Regions from separate parts of the Paenibacillus sp. FSL M7-1414 genome, predicted to be linked through region 1. Evidence: riboswitches for the same ligand, from Rfam matches in the RefSeq annotation. Region 1 holds a riboswitch; the other holds the start of a gene.
The links. Region 1 has a riboswitch for FMN ahead of MHH92_RS17000 (DMT family transporter). Riboswitches for the same ligand answer to the same signal wherever they lie in the genome.
Positions count from the first base shown of each region.

Region 2: another riboswitch for FMN. It lies ahead of ribD (bifunctional diaminohydroxyphosphoribosylaminopyrimidine deaminase/5-amino-6-(5-phosphoribosylamino)uracil reductase RibD); the one in region 1 lies ahead of MHH92_RS17000 (DMT family transporter).

Region 1 is NZ_JBBOOS010000001.1:3,920,902-3,927,764, forward strand. It holds gene MHH92_RS16980 (amino acid permease) at 1-1,140, opposite strand, end outside; gene MHH92_RS16985 (amidohydrolase family protein) at 1,652-3,022, opposite strand; gene MHH92_RS16990 (CGNR zinc finger domain-containing protein) at 3,143-3,694, opposite strand; gene MHH92_RS16995 (DinB family protein) at 3,838-4,338, shown strand; FMN riboswitch at 4,423-4,576, shown strand; gene MHH92_RS17000 (DMT family transporter) at 4,721-5,701, shown strand; gene MHH92_RS17005 (amidase) at 6,023-6,863, shown strand, end outside.
Region 2 is NZ_JBBOOS010000001.1:4,426,098-4,432,960, reverse strand. It holds gene lysA (diaminopimelate decarboxylase) at 1-698, shown strand, start outside; gene MHH92_RS19220 (peptidylprolyl isomerase) at 906-1,337, shown strand; gene MHH92_RS19215 (hypothetical protein) at 1,451-2,758, shown strand; FMN riboswitch at 2,927-3,095, shown strand; gene ribD (bifunctional diaminohydroxyphosphoribosylaminopyrimidine deaminase/5-amino-6-(5-phosphoribosylamino)uracil reductase RibD) at 3,419-4,522, shown strand; gene ribE (riboflavin synthase) at 4,584-5,252, shown strand; gene MHH92_RS19200 (bifunctional 3,4-dihydroxy-2-butanone-4-phosphate synthase/GTP cyclohydrolase II) at 5,285-6,517, shown strand; gene ribH (6,7-dimethyl-8-ribityllumazine synthase) at 6,620-6,863, shown strand, end outside.

The sequences.
Region 1 (6,863 bases):
CTCCGCCAAATGACCCAACGAGATGAACCCGGAGAACAAAGCGACGATAATGCCCGCAACCCATGTCCCTACCGCTGGTGTCTGACTCTTGCCACTAACTTTGGAGAAGACAGGTGACAGCAGGCCGTCACGAGACATGGAATAGAGCAGACGTGTCTGACCATACATCATGACCAGCAATACGGTCGTAATGCCGGCAATCGCTCCAAGAGATACAATCCAGGACAATCCTTTCAATTGAACAAATTCAAATGCAAACGCAACTGGATCACTTACATTCAACATGTTATAAGGCACAATCCCTGTGAGGATCAATGATACAACAATGTAGAGAACGGTACAGATTGCCAGTGACGCAATAATTCCAATCGGCAAATCCCGTTGTGGCTGCTTAACTTCTTCTGCCGCTGTGGAGACCGCATCAAATCCGATGTAAGCAAAAAATACGGTTGCTGCTCCAGCTGTTACACCTGAGATACCAAAAGGCAAAAATGGCTGCCAGTTGGTTGGCTCTACATAGAAAACACCTACACCAATGAAGATCAGCACAACGATAATTTTAATCGCTACCATGATGCCGTTCGCACGAGCAGCTTCCTTCACCCCTCGGGTAAGCAGGAAAGTGATAATTAACGTAATGACCGCAGCTGTGATGTCAAAATAAGTTCCCTTTTCCGGGCTGAACGCACTCGTTAGCGCATGGGGTAACTCCAGTCCGAATCCGGACAATAACGTTTGGAAATATCCAGACCATCCGCTGGCTACCGCCGCACTTGCGAATCCATACTCCAATATCAGATCCCATCCCAGAATCCAGGCAATCACTTCGCCAAAAGCCGTATAGCTATAGGTGTACGCACTGCCCGAGGCCGGTATGCTTGAGGCAAATTCCGAGTAACATAATGCCGCGAATGCACATATGATACCCGCCAGTAAAAATGACAGTACAAGTCCCGGGCCCGCATACGTTGCGGCAGCTACACCAGTCAACACAAAAATCCCGGTACCAATAATGGCACCCACCCCAAGTGTGGTTAAGTCCAACGGACCCAGCGCCCTTTTCAATGCACTGCTGTTATCGCCCACGGAGGCAATTGGTTTTTTACGAAATAATGAAGATCGTTGTTTGTTCTCATGCATAATTATGTTCCTCTCGTCATGAATCTTGAATGTGCTATGGATGTAGCAGCGATTGGATGACTTCCCATCTGTTCTATGAAAAAGTCATTTGTTCTATCTTATCGATCACCTATAAAAACCTATCGAATTCTACACGTTATCGCGTTGCTTGGTTAAATTTATTTTTGTAGATCACTTATTTTGTTCTTTTTCCGCGAAATTTATCATGATCTGTTGCACGTGATTGAATATGAAAATGGATTTAAGACAAAACTGCGTATAATTTATATTATGCGCAGTTTTTATGAGCATAATTTTCTGCAAAAAACATCTTTTCTACCTTGTTATCTGAAGTTAAGAAAAAGAGAGCTCTTTTCGTCTTTTTCCGCTGTCCCTTCCTCCCTTATCCTGTCTAATTCGACGATATGAAGGCATATCAAAGAGCCACATAGCGTTATGCGGCCCTTTATTTCTTACTATAGGTAGAGGTGTATATAAAACTAGGAACTGACTTCATTTATGAAAAAGTAAATTATGAGAACGCAATTCTCTCTGCATCTGACATCCGGTATTGGGTTAACAAATAATCCTTGCTCTGCATCGCCGCATGACGAATCGCATCCAGATCAACATTCAACAGCTTACCCTCTCGCTTCACGAGTCTACCTGCCACAAAGACCGTATCCACATTGGATGGATTGGCAAATTGCACGACAGCGCCGATTGGATCATGAACGGGGAACATATTCAGGTCGGTGGTACGAATCATGATCAGATCCGCTTCTTTCCCTGGGGTCAACGTACCCACCTTCTGTTCCAAACCCAATGCTTGGGCACCAGCTGAAGTTGCAAATCTCAGCACTTGACTGGACTGCAAGTTCAACTCACCAGGCATCTCACCCTGCTGCAAAAGTTGTTCATTGGCTCTGGATCGTTCAGCTTGAAGTGCAAACTTCATCTGCGAGAACATATCTCCGCCTGTGGACGTGACCACATCTACACCAAGTGTAGGGGTTCCTCCATGTTCAAGAAAATAGCCGGTGGCCGGATATCCATGACCCATCATCATTTCAACCTCAGGTGTGACCGACAAGGAAGCGCCGCTATCTGCCAGCATTTTGTATTCATCCATGCCCATAGTGTTACCATGAACGATATTCACCCGTGGACTTAAGAGTCCCGCTTCGTACAAGTGACTGATCGAGCGATCCACAGATCCCCAACTGCCAAATCCGGCATGCATGGAACAGATCGCATCCAGTTCTTGTGCTAGTTCGATCTCTTTCACGGTTGTATCCCAATGACTGAACTCCGGACCACGAATGGCAAGCCCATAAGTAAGTAATTGATCCCGTGATGAAAAATAACGTTCTTTGACTCTTCTCACATCATTATTCAAATACGTGAGTTGACTATCCCGATTCCAGTAGTCCGTCTCACCAGGTACTCCGTGAGCAAATACCGCCCGAATGCCAGCATCCTGAAGTCCACGAATCAGTTCATCCGTATGGTCAGGGGAATATGGCATGCTCCAATCCATTACTGTCGTCACTCCTGCGTTAAGCGCTTCCAAGGAACCGAGCAGGTTGGCAATATAACTATCTTGTGGGCGGAGCTTGCTTCCCATCGCACCATAATAGAGATTTTGCAAATAGACTGGCAAGGACCAGTTGGTTCCCGCTGTTTTGACAAGTGATTCCCACATATGCCGATGTGTGTCCACCAGCCCAGGCATAATAATCATCGATGAAGCATCAATGATCTCCGCATCCGGAATATCCAGGTCGGGCTGAATAGCCATGATCAGTGAATCCTGAATCAAAACATCCGCCCTCTTATACTGTCCAATTTTAGCATCCATCGACAACACACAGCCATTTTTCAACAGATAACTTGTCCGCACAAGAAACATCTCCCATCTATTTTGGTTTGAAAGACGATCACATCCTGCTTACGAATCTGTACTGCTTCTGACTATTTTTTCGCTAGTATATATACATTATATAGTTATTGTTAGTATTTATCAATTTTGGGATTTGCGTTTCGCCCGAAATCTTCTGACCTTCATCAGATTGCCACACATCTTATCATCACAGTACTTCTGTGTTCTGCTTCGGGTATCATCATAGAACATCCAGCGACAATCCGAATTATCACAGATCCGAATCCTCCCCCCTTCTCCCTCCACCAAAGTCATGGCAAAGTCAGCAGCTACTTCAGCCATAACCTGATTCCAATGAGCTTCTACTGCTACCAGTTGGAGTTTCAGTTCCTGATCAATTGTATTCAATTTTCTTCTCACATGCCCTGCTTCCATAAAGCCATTCAACCATTGTTTTTCTATATCCGTTAATGATGCTCCAGAAGACACGCGGGCTCCAAGAGCCAACAATTCATTCCTGAAATTTCTCATCGACAACTCATCTTCTGGAGATGCAGGGACAGGAGCGTTAAGTTGCCATCGTTCCAGAAAATCTAACTGCCAGCTCGCCTTCCCGAGCCTGTCCTCCGATCGATCTCCCCCACGCCAGTCATGATAATCGCTGTTTACAAAATCGGTCCATAATCTGTCCATATATACCTCCGTTCAGTGTAACCATCTAATTAAATAAAGAAGGTTACAACTCATCTTTGATGTGTTATATTGAGTGTAACCTTATTAATCAGTTTTAGCTAGTTACATCACAAATCACAATTATACGCAAGGAGGAAAAGGCAATGACAAAAACAACAGCACTAGATGTATTACTTATTCAAAAGGATGATACTTGGGATCAATGTAATTGGATTGTACCTTTGTCGAAATCCTTGGAGGGCCTTACAGCAGAACAAGCAGCCTGGATTCCACCCTCAGGGGGATTAAGCATCTGGCAGTTGGTTAACCATATGTATTATTACAACCATCGCTTATTATGTCGCATGCAAGGTAAGGAGCCTACCCTTCCTACTGTAGACTCCAATGAATACACATTTGGGAATCCGGGAGATGCAACGGATGCCGCTGGTTGGAATACACTGATGCAGGGTACAACTCGATTAGCCCAGCAGTTGCGAGATCAATTAGCTGCACTACAAGAGTCTGATCTTGAAGCCGCATATATGGACTCCGAAGAGAAATGGGCACACGAACTGGCTCGCTGGGTACTCCATGATGCGTATCACGCAGGTCAGATCGTGCTCCTTCGCAGACAGCAAGGAAGCTGGAAAATCATTTTCTAAAAAAAATGCTTGAACTGCTAGCGCTTACAGGAATAAGATGAACTTATTAATGTTACAGCTTGTTCAACACACTATATAATTGAATAGGATCTTCGGGGTAGGGTGCAATTCCCAACCGGCGGTGATGTTCTTCGGAACCAGCCCGCGACTCGCTAATTGTTCTTAACGAAGGACATTCAGCGACTGACTTGGTGTGAATCCAAGGCCGACGGTACAGTCCGGATGAGAGAAGATCAACACATTGACATGCCGTTCACGGGAAGGCCTCTTTCCTGACGCATGTCCTTGGATGAGCCCCCGTTTATTTGGTATATACCAAAACGGGGGCTTTTGTCGATTTTGCCAACTGAAGATTCCGTGTTCTGACGAAGGAGTCCTGAATATGGAAAAGACATCAGCAACATCACCTGTTTACCGCAAGGAACGAAGTAATACCGGATTCTGGCTTGTAGTTCTCGGCGCTGCCTTATGGGGTGTCGACCCACTCTTCCGCATTATTTTGCTAAATACGATGACATCCACGCAGATTGTACTGGTGGAACATATCATCGTCAGTCTTATTGCCATTCCCGTACTGTGGAAATTTCGGGCTGATCTGAAAAACCTGCGTGCTCGCCACTGGATTGCCGTGATTTTTATCTCATGGGGAGGATCAGCACTCGCAACGGTATTGTTCACCATGGCACTAACACATAACGATCCGAATACGGTACTTTTATTGCAAAAAATGCAACCACTCTTCGCTATCGTGCTGGCTAAACTGTTACTAAAAGAAACGTTACCACGTCGCTTCGGTGGATTGTTCTTCATTGCATTAGCAGGAACGTACCTGCTTACATTTGGATTCACATTGCCATTAGGTAACTGGGACAACTGGATTCATGCCGGAAGCTTGTTATCCCTTGGGGCTGCTGCCTTATGGGGAGGTTCAACCGTTATGGGACGATTGATGCTGGGTCAGGCGCGTTACGAAACCGTCACCTCCCTGCGTTTTGTCGTTGCTCTCCCGCTCCTGATCTTTATGACGTGGAACGAAGGTGCGGCATGGACGTTTCCGTCCGGAACGGGTGAACAGACTGCTGTCATCCTCAACATTCTCGGTCAGGCATTGTTACCTGGTTTGCTCAGTCTTCTGTTGTATTACAAAGGTCTGTCGTCAACCAAAGCATCTGTTGCAACTCTCGCGGAACTCAGCTTCCCGATGGCGGGTGTGTTGGTGAACTGGATTGCTTTCCGTACACTGATTACATGGGAGCAACTACTTGGTTTTATTCTGATCTGGGTGGCCCTCTTCGCCATTTCCAGACAGCAGGAAAGATCATCAACTGCGGCCGATGCTGCACCAAAGCTGCGTACAGAGTAAGTGGATATATCTGAGGTTCACATATAAACAAATAGTCAAATATAAAATAAAACCATTGCACATCAAATTAGATGAGCAGTGGTTTTTTATTTCCATGACTCGATATTACTCGTTCATTTTCTCAATTAGCAATATGAGCTATTAACCCTTTGCTTTATCTCTATTTCGCAAATGCAAATCCCCCTCTTTTCCCTCCAACCTCATAACGAGTATGCATATCATCACACTACGATTCTTCTATGTTTTGTCTTTTGTCTAATCCGGTGGTACGATGACATATGGAATAAACAGATGAATTATATTCAGAGAGGAACGATCATAATGTCTTCATTCTCATATACCTCCTACGACGCCGTAGGTTTGGCTGAACTGATCCGATCCCGGGAAGTATCCCGGGTTGAAATGCTTGAAGCGGCGTTTGCACGCCTTGAAGAAGTGAATCCGCAACTTAATGCGGTTATTCGTACATATGAATCTCGCGCACGTGAGGAAGCTGGTTTGGTTCTCCCTGGAGAACAACCTTTTGCCGGTGTTCCCCTGCTCTTGAAAGATATCTCGCAATCCTTGGAAGGTGAATTTCTGACTTCAGGCTCACGTTTGTTCAGCGAGCATCGGGCATTACGCAATTCCAATTTTGTCACTCGACTCCGTGATGCAGGCTTTATCTTCATAGGACATACCAATACGCCTGAATTTGGTTTAAAAAATATTACCGAGCCCCGTCTTCATGGTCCAACTCGCAATCCATGGAATATCAACCACTCCCCAGGTGGTTCAAGTGGTGGTGCCGCTGCCGCTGTAGCTTCGGGTATTGTTCCCCTTGCCGGAGCCAGTGACGGAGGAGGTTCGATTCGTATCCCGGCTTCCTTTAGCGGATTGTTTGGATTGAAGCCAACCCGCGGGCGCACACCTGTAGGACCGGGAGTTGGTCGTCAATGGCAAGGCGCATCGATTGATTTTGCCCTCTCTCGCTCGGTTCGGGACAGTGCTGCATTGCTTGATACGTTACAAGTCATTCAGCCCGAAGCTGCGTTCCATGCTCCACTCTTTCCAGGCAGTTACTTGGCTGATATGAGCTATCCACATCAACGCAAACTGAAAATTGCATACACAACGGATTCACCCGTGGGAACACCTGTCAGCGCAGAAGCCAAAGAGTCTG
Region 2 (6,863 bases), 510 kb from region 1:
TCTTCGAAGTTGAAGGCTTCCAGATGGCTGTTCAACGTGTTGCTGAATTTGCAGCAAGTGTATATGAGCGTCTTAATGTTGCTTTCAAAGTGGTTAACCTTGGTGGTGGATTCGGAATCCGTTATATCGACGGAGATACGCCACTTGAAGTTGCGCAATATGTGAAGGCTATTACAGATGCCGTTAAAAATCATTTTGCTCAAATCGGCTATGCCGTACCTGAGATCTGGGTTGAGCCAGGCCGCAGCATCGTAGGTGAAGCGGGAACAACGCTGTATACCGTTGGAACAAGCAAAGACATTCCAGGCGTGCGTAAATACGTTGCCGTTGATGGTGGTATGACCGATAACCCACGTCCTGCTTTGTATGAATCCAAGTACGAAGCCGTGCTTGCGAATCGTGCGAATGAGGCTGCTCAGGAAACGGTATCTGTTGCGGGTAAATGCTGCGAGAGTGGCGATATGTTGATCTGGGATCTGGATCTGCCAAAAGTAGAAAGCGGCGATCTGCTCGCTGTAGCTTGCACAGGTGCGTATAACTACTCCATGGCGAGCAACTACAACCGGATTCGTCGTCCGGCCGTTGTATTTGTCAAAGACGGTCAAGGAGATGTCGTGGTACGCCGTGAGACGTATCAAGATATCATCCAGAATGACCTGGTACCAGCGCGCATTGGAAAACAGCCAGTCACTCGCTAATTCGTTTTACAGTTGAAGCAGATGAAAAGGGAACTTCCTTTTTCGTCTGCTTTTTACGTATTTGAGCTAAATCATGAAAAAAGTTGCCGTTTTTTTTGCGATCCAGACATTTTCGGTGTACACTAAGAAAAGTGCTGTAATGCTTGGCCCAGGGTCATGCGTTCTGGCACCATTAACGATGGTCAATACGAAAGGAGTCATTTACATATGGCGAAACAAGCGAAAATTAAATTGGCAAACGGCGGAGAAGTTCTGATCGATCTGTTCGATCAAGAAGCTCCAAACACAGTAGCAAACTTTGAGAAACTGGCTAACTCCGGTTTCTACAATGGTCTTACATTCCACCGCGTTATCCCGGGCTTTGTAGCTCAAGGCGGATGCCCTAACGGTAGCGGTGCAGGTGGCCCAGGTTACACAATCAACTGTGAAATTAACCCTAACAAACATGAGCGCGGAACACTTGCTATGGCACATGCTGGCCGTAACACAGGTGGAAGCCAGTTCTACATCTGCTACCAACCGCAGCCACATTTGGATGGACAACATACGGTATTTGGTAAAGTAACTAAAGGTATGGAGTTCGTGGATGCTTTAGAAGGTAAAGACAAAATGGAAACTGTTGAAGTTGTAGAAGCTTAATACCTTCACCTTAACTGGATCCAAACATGAAGTGCTTCTTTTATAGAAGCACTTTTTTTATTTTTTTACATACTTGAAATCGATAATTAGAAAGGATGAATAAAACCTTGGATATGGTTACTCAGCTAAGCTTGTTAAAACAAATTTATAGTGAGCGCACGTTGTGGGATGAAGAACTGCAGGCATCGCGACATGTCGTTCCGGATAGTCTATCGGTAAAGGATCGAGAAGCGCTTGAGGCAGCCGGGCATGAACCGAATCGATTTGTACGTCCGCAACATGATGAAACCATTACTGAGCTGAAAAAAGTTGCGAATCAATGGACGATCAATGATGCAGCGCAGGCTTTTGTATCCTCTTTGTGGTCAGCACCCATGATCTGGCGCTCGTTGCTTACGGGCAAGCTTGTTGCGAGCAGTATGCCCAGTCATGAACATACGCCATATCCATCTTCGAACACTTGCAAGATCTGCGGATTAAGTGTAGATCAAGCAACCGACACAACGCTACAATGGTATTGGCGGATGACCAATGGAACTCCGTTGGACGGTGATCCTTTTGGATATGTGTTGGCACTTCGAGAGCTGGCTGCCGCGCAGGAGATTCCAATACCCAATGATTACGACCGCTGGACATTCCGTGCGGTGTTAACGGTGCTGCGCGAATTACCTCCCAAAACACGTTACAGCAAGGCAGCAGTAGCGCTCAAGAAGGAACGTCTTTTGCCTACACAGAAGGAATATGCCTACCGTGATTTGCTTGAGACGTTAGCTCTGATTGGCATATTGGATACGCCGGAACATCCTGGAATGATCACGGAATTCACCTCTTACATGCAGCGTGACTCACGCCCCAATGTGCGGGTTGAAGTGCAGGCCCCTCTGGCGTGGTGGGACTCATCTGTCGGAATTAATGAGAACAACCTGAACAAGATATTTCATGATTTTGATCTGAATAACATATCACTTGCGGATAAGCCTGATGAGAGTCCAGCTGTAAAGGACACGATCTTAGGGGCATTGGAGAAGAAGAGAAGTGTTCGCGGAAAAGTGCCAAAGGCATCTCCAGATGCAGGTACCGGGGAGGTACAGTCTGGAGATGTGTATGCTGTTCGGGTCCGGGAAGGCGTATGGGTGACTGTATACTGTCATGAAGTCAGAGACAAGCGCGTCATCGTCGAATATCTGGATGGTGTCTTTCCAGAGATGCCGGGAAAAGCAGATTTGCATGGGACGTTTCGACCGAGAGCGAATGGACGCTGGAAATGCTCGGCTATTGCGATCGATTCCACAAGTTGGGTCAGAAGGGTGGCAAGAGAGTTCCCGCTTCCGACTTCGCCCCTGCAAGAACCTGACCGAACTCCATTTCATAACGCCAAAGAATTAAAGCATATGGCGAGCTGGTGTTTTCCTGATATGTAGAATGATACGATGGATGTGAAATGTGCCTCCAAGCAAAAACCGTGCCTCCTTGAGAGGAAGCGGTTTTTTGTTGTTTTTTAGCTTATTAAAAGTTAGTATGTGACAAAAAGGAACAAAAAACAATTGATTTTTTGGCATTAAAGTGCTAACATCCAAGTAATAACGAAAGCAATCCTTCAGGGCAGGGTGCAATTCCCTACCGGCGGTGATGCAGGAAGTGTAAGGACCTATGTGTCCAGCACTTGATGCAAAGTCCGTGACCTGTCTGCCTGTGGCAGATGGCTGATCTGGTGTAATTCCAGAACCGACAGTATAGTCTGGATGGGAGAAGGAGAGGTGCAGACCTAACAGGTTTGCATTCAGCAGGAGTATTGCTGCACAGTCACGATTTGTGATGTCTTGCACTGTGCAGGGAAGATCCGGTTACGCCGGACAGTTCCATACATATGCCGCACTATAAATGCTCTTTACCTGTAATTGATGTTCATTAAGGTATGTGTCTATTTTCACTTGCCCGAAATGAAGTTTTGGGCAAAGTGTTGGCGTGCTGTATCCATTTCACTCCTGCTGGTGACATTTGTCTCTCATCATCCCCATCGAACTGATTGTTCGACGGGGATTTTTTAATAAACAAGACTTTAAACCGCGGGGTGAACGGATTTGGAAATGATCAATGATGAATTTTATATGGCACTTGCATTGGATATGGCGGAACGAGCACAGGGACAGACTGGGATTAATCCGGTCGTTGGATGTGTAGTTGTGAAAGAGGGTCGTATTGTAGGCCTGGGAAGCCATCTGAAACGTGGAACCGGTCATGCAGAGGTGCATGCACTTAACATGGCAGGCAGTGATGCAGAAGGAAGTACGGTATACGTTACACTTGAGCCTTGTAGTCATTATGGCAAGACGCCACCTTGTAGTGAACGCCTGATTCATGAAAAGGTGAAACGTGTTGTGGTATGTTGTGAAGATCCAAATCCGCAAGTATCCGGCAGGGGCATAAGCATGCTTCGTCAACAAGGCATTGAAGTTGAAGTTGGCGTACTGCGTGAGCGTGGAAGACGCATGAATGAAAAATTCATTAAGTTTATTACAACGGGTCTACCTTTTGTGACGTTGAAGACAGCTACAACTTTGGATGGGAAAATTGCTACTCGCAGCGGAGACAGCAAGTGGATCTCCAACGAGCCTGCTCGTGAGATTGTGCATGCCCTTCGTCATCGTCACCAGGGAATTATGGTTGGCGTCGACACGGTAATCGCCGATAATCCGGAACTTACAACCCGTTTGCAAGTCGAAGGCATTAGTCCAGTGCGCATTGTAGTGGATTCCAAGTTACGTCTCCCCGTAGGTGCCAAAATGGTTAAGGATGGTCTTGCTCCAACATGGGTGCTGACAACAGACGAAGCCAGTCCTGAAGCTGCTGAACGTTTGGAAGCCTACGGCGTCGAGATTATACGCTGTGGTCCTGGACCACGTGTGGATCTGTTAAACGGACTTAGCAAGTTGGGTGAGCGTGACATTGGTTCAATTTTGCTTGAAGGTGGAGGCACCTTGAATGGAGCCATGCTGGAGGCAAGGTTGGTCGATCGACTGCTCATGTTTATCGCTCCGAAGATTGTAGGCGGTTATGATACTCCTGGAAGCTTTCGCTTCGAGGGTGTGGAACGTATGAATCAGGCGATTCAATTGAATCAGTTGGAGATCGAACAAGTTGGAGATAATATCAGCATTGGCGGTATTCCGGTGTGGCCTGAATAAATAAATGGATTTGAAAGTAGAAAGTTAGGTTCTTTATAACTTGAAAAAGGGAGGCGGCAGCATGTTTACCGGTTTGGTGGAAGAAGTCGGTCAGATCCGGCGTATTGGTCGGAAAGGCGAAGCGATGGTCCTGAATATCGGAGCTTCCGCCATCATGGACGATCTGAAGATTGGTGATAGTGTAGCAGTGAACGGCGTGTGCTTAACTGCGACAACGCTCGAAGGTGGAGGTTTTACCGCCGATGTAATGCCTGAAACCTATCGCCATACCAATCTCAGTCAGCTGCAATCTGGCAGTAAAGTTAATCTGGAGCGGGCCATGCAATCAGGCGGTCGTTTTGGCGGACATATCGTTCAGGGCCATGTTGATGGTACTGGAGTGATTGGCAGTATAACACGTGATCAGAATGCAATTGTGTTTGAGATCAAGCCTGATGATCACCAGTTATTCAAATATCTGATCCCCAAAGGATCGGTTACACTGGATGGCATTAGCTTGACCGTTGTCCATACATCGGATACCGCATTCACGGTTTCCATTATCCCGCATACCATTGGTGAAACTGTACTAAATGTGAAAAAGACAGGGGATACCATTAATATCGAATGCGATATTTTGGGCAAATATGTGGATCATCTGCTCCAGTATGGGAGAGGACATCGGGAGACAGGTGCTGGCAAGCCGCGCAGTATCAGTGAAGATTTTCTCTCCAATCACGGATTTGCATAAATAGAGAACAGAAATTAACTGGAGGTGGACCAATGTCAGAACAATCCATTCTGGACACAATAGAAGAAGCCATATATGATCTCATGCGTGGTAAACCCGTCATTGTTGTGGATGATGAAGATCGGGAGAATGAAGGCGATTTTATCGCTTTGGCCGAAAAGGCGACACCTGAAGTCATTAATTTCATGATTACTGAAGGTAGAGGTCTGGTCTGTGTTCCGATTACACAACAACGTGCGGACGAACTTAACCTGAAACCGATGGTTCAACAAAATACGGATTTCCATGGAACAGCCTTCACCGTCTCTGTGGACCACAAAGATACGACAACAGGTATCTCGGCACATGAACGCTCTATTACTGTGAAAGGTCTGATCGATCCTGAGGCGAAAGCCGGGGACTTCCGTAAGCCTGGTCACATGTTCCCGCTGATTGCAAAAGACGGCGGTGTACTTCGGCGTGCCGGACATACGGAAGCGGCTGTAGATCTCGCTATCATGTGTGGGTCCTACCCTGCCGGCGTTATCTGTGAAGTGATTAAGGAAGATGGCACGATGGCCAGACTTCCGGATCTGCAGGAGATTGCCCGCAAACATGATCTGAAGCTGATCAGTATTCAGGACATGATTCGTTACCGTAACGAAAAAGAGCAGCTGGTTCAACGTGAAGTAGCTGTGCGTATGCCAACGGACTTTGGTGAGTTTCAAGCGGTGGCTTATACAAACGCTGTGGACAATAAGGAACATGTGGCTCTGGTCAAAGGAGAGATTGATGGTTCCAAACCCGTACTTGTACGTGTGCACTCTGAATGTTTGACAGGTGATGTATTCCATTCGCATCGTTGTGACTGTGGTCCGCAGTTTGATGCGGCACTCAAACAGATTCACGAGGAAGGCAATGGTGTACTGCTTTATATGAGACAAGAGGGTCGGGGTATTGGCCTGATCAACAAACTCAAAGCCTATAAGCTGCAAGAGGAAGGTATGGATACTGTTGATGCAAACCTGAGTTTGGGCTTTGCTGCTGACTTGCGTGATTACGGAATTGGCGCTCAAATTCTGAAAGACCTTGGGGTTCGTCAGATCAGACTGCTAACTAACAACCCTCGTAAAATTAAAGGTCTTGAAGGATATGGACTTGAAGTCGTAGAGCGTGTCGCGATCCAGATGGAGGAGAACGAGGACAATACGGTTTATCTTCATACGAAGCAAGCCAAGCTGGGGCATATGCTCAAGTTTGATGATATCGAGCAAAACGAAAAGTAAATATATTTTAGATGAACAATGTTCACCATGTAATTTATGGAAGAGATTAATTAGGAATTTCCGTTACTTACATTACATTATACCGTTAGGGAGATGACTTGAATGCCACAATTTTTTGAAGGACATTTAGTTTCAGAAGGATCACGATATGGAGTTGTCGTTGGACGTTTCAACGAATTCATTACCAGTAAATTGCTTAGCGCAGCGCTCGATGCATTCAAACGTCACGGCGTTCAGGATGATGAAGTGGATGTAGCCTGGGTTCCAGGTGCGTTCGAAATCCCTTTGATTGCGCAGAAAATGGCAGAGAGCGGCAAGTATGATGCGGTAATTACCTTGGGAACTG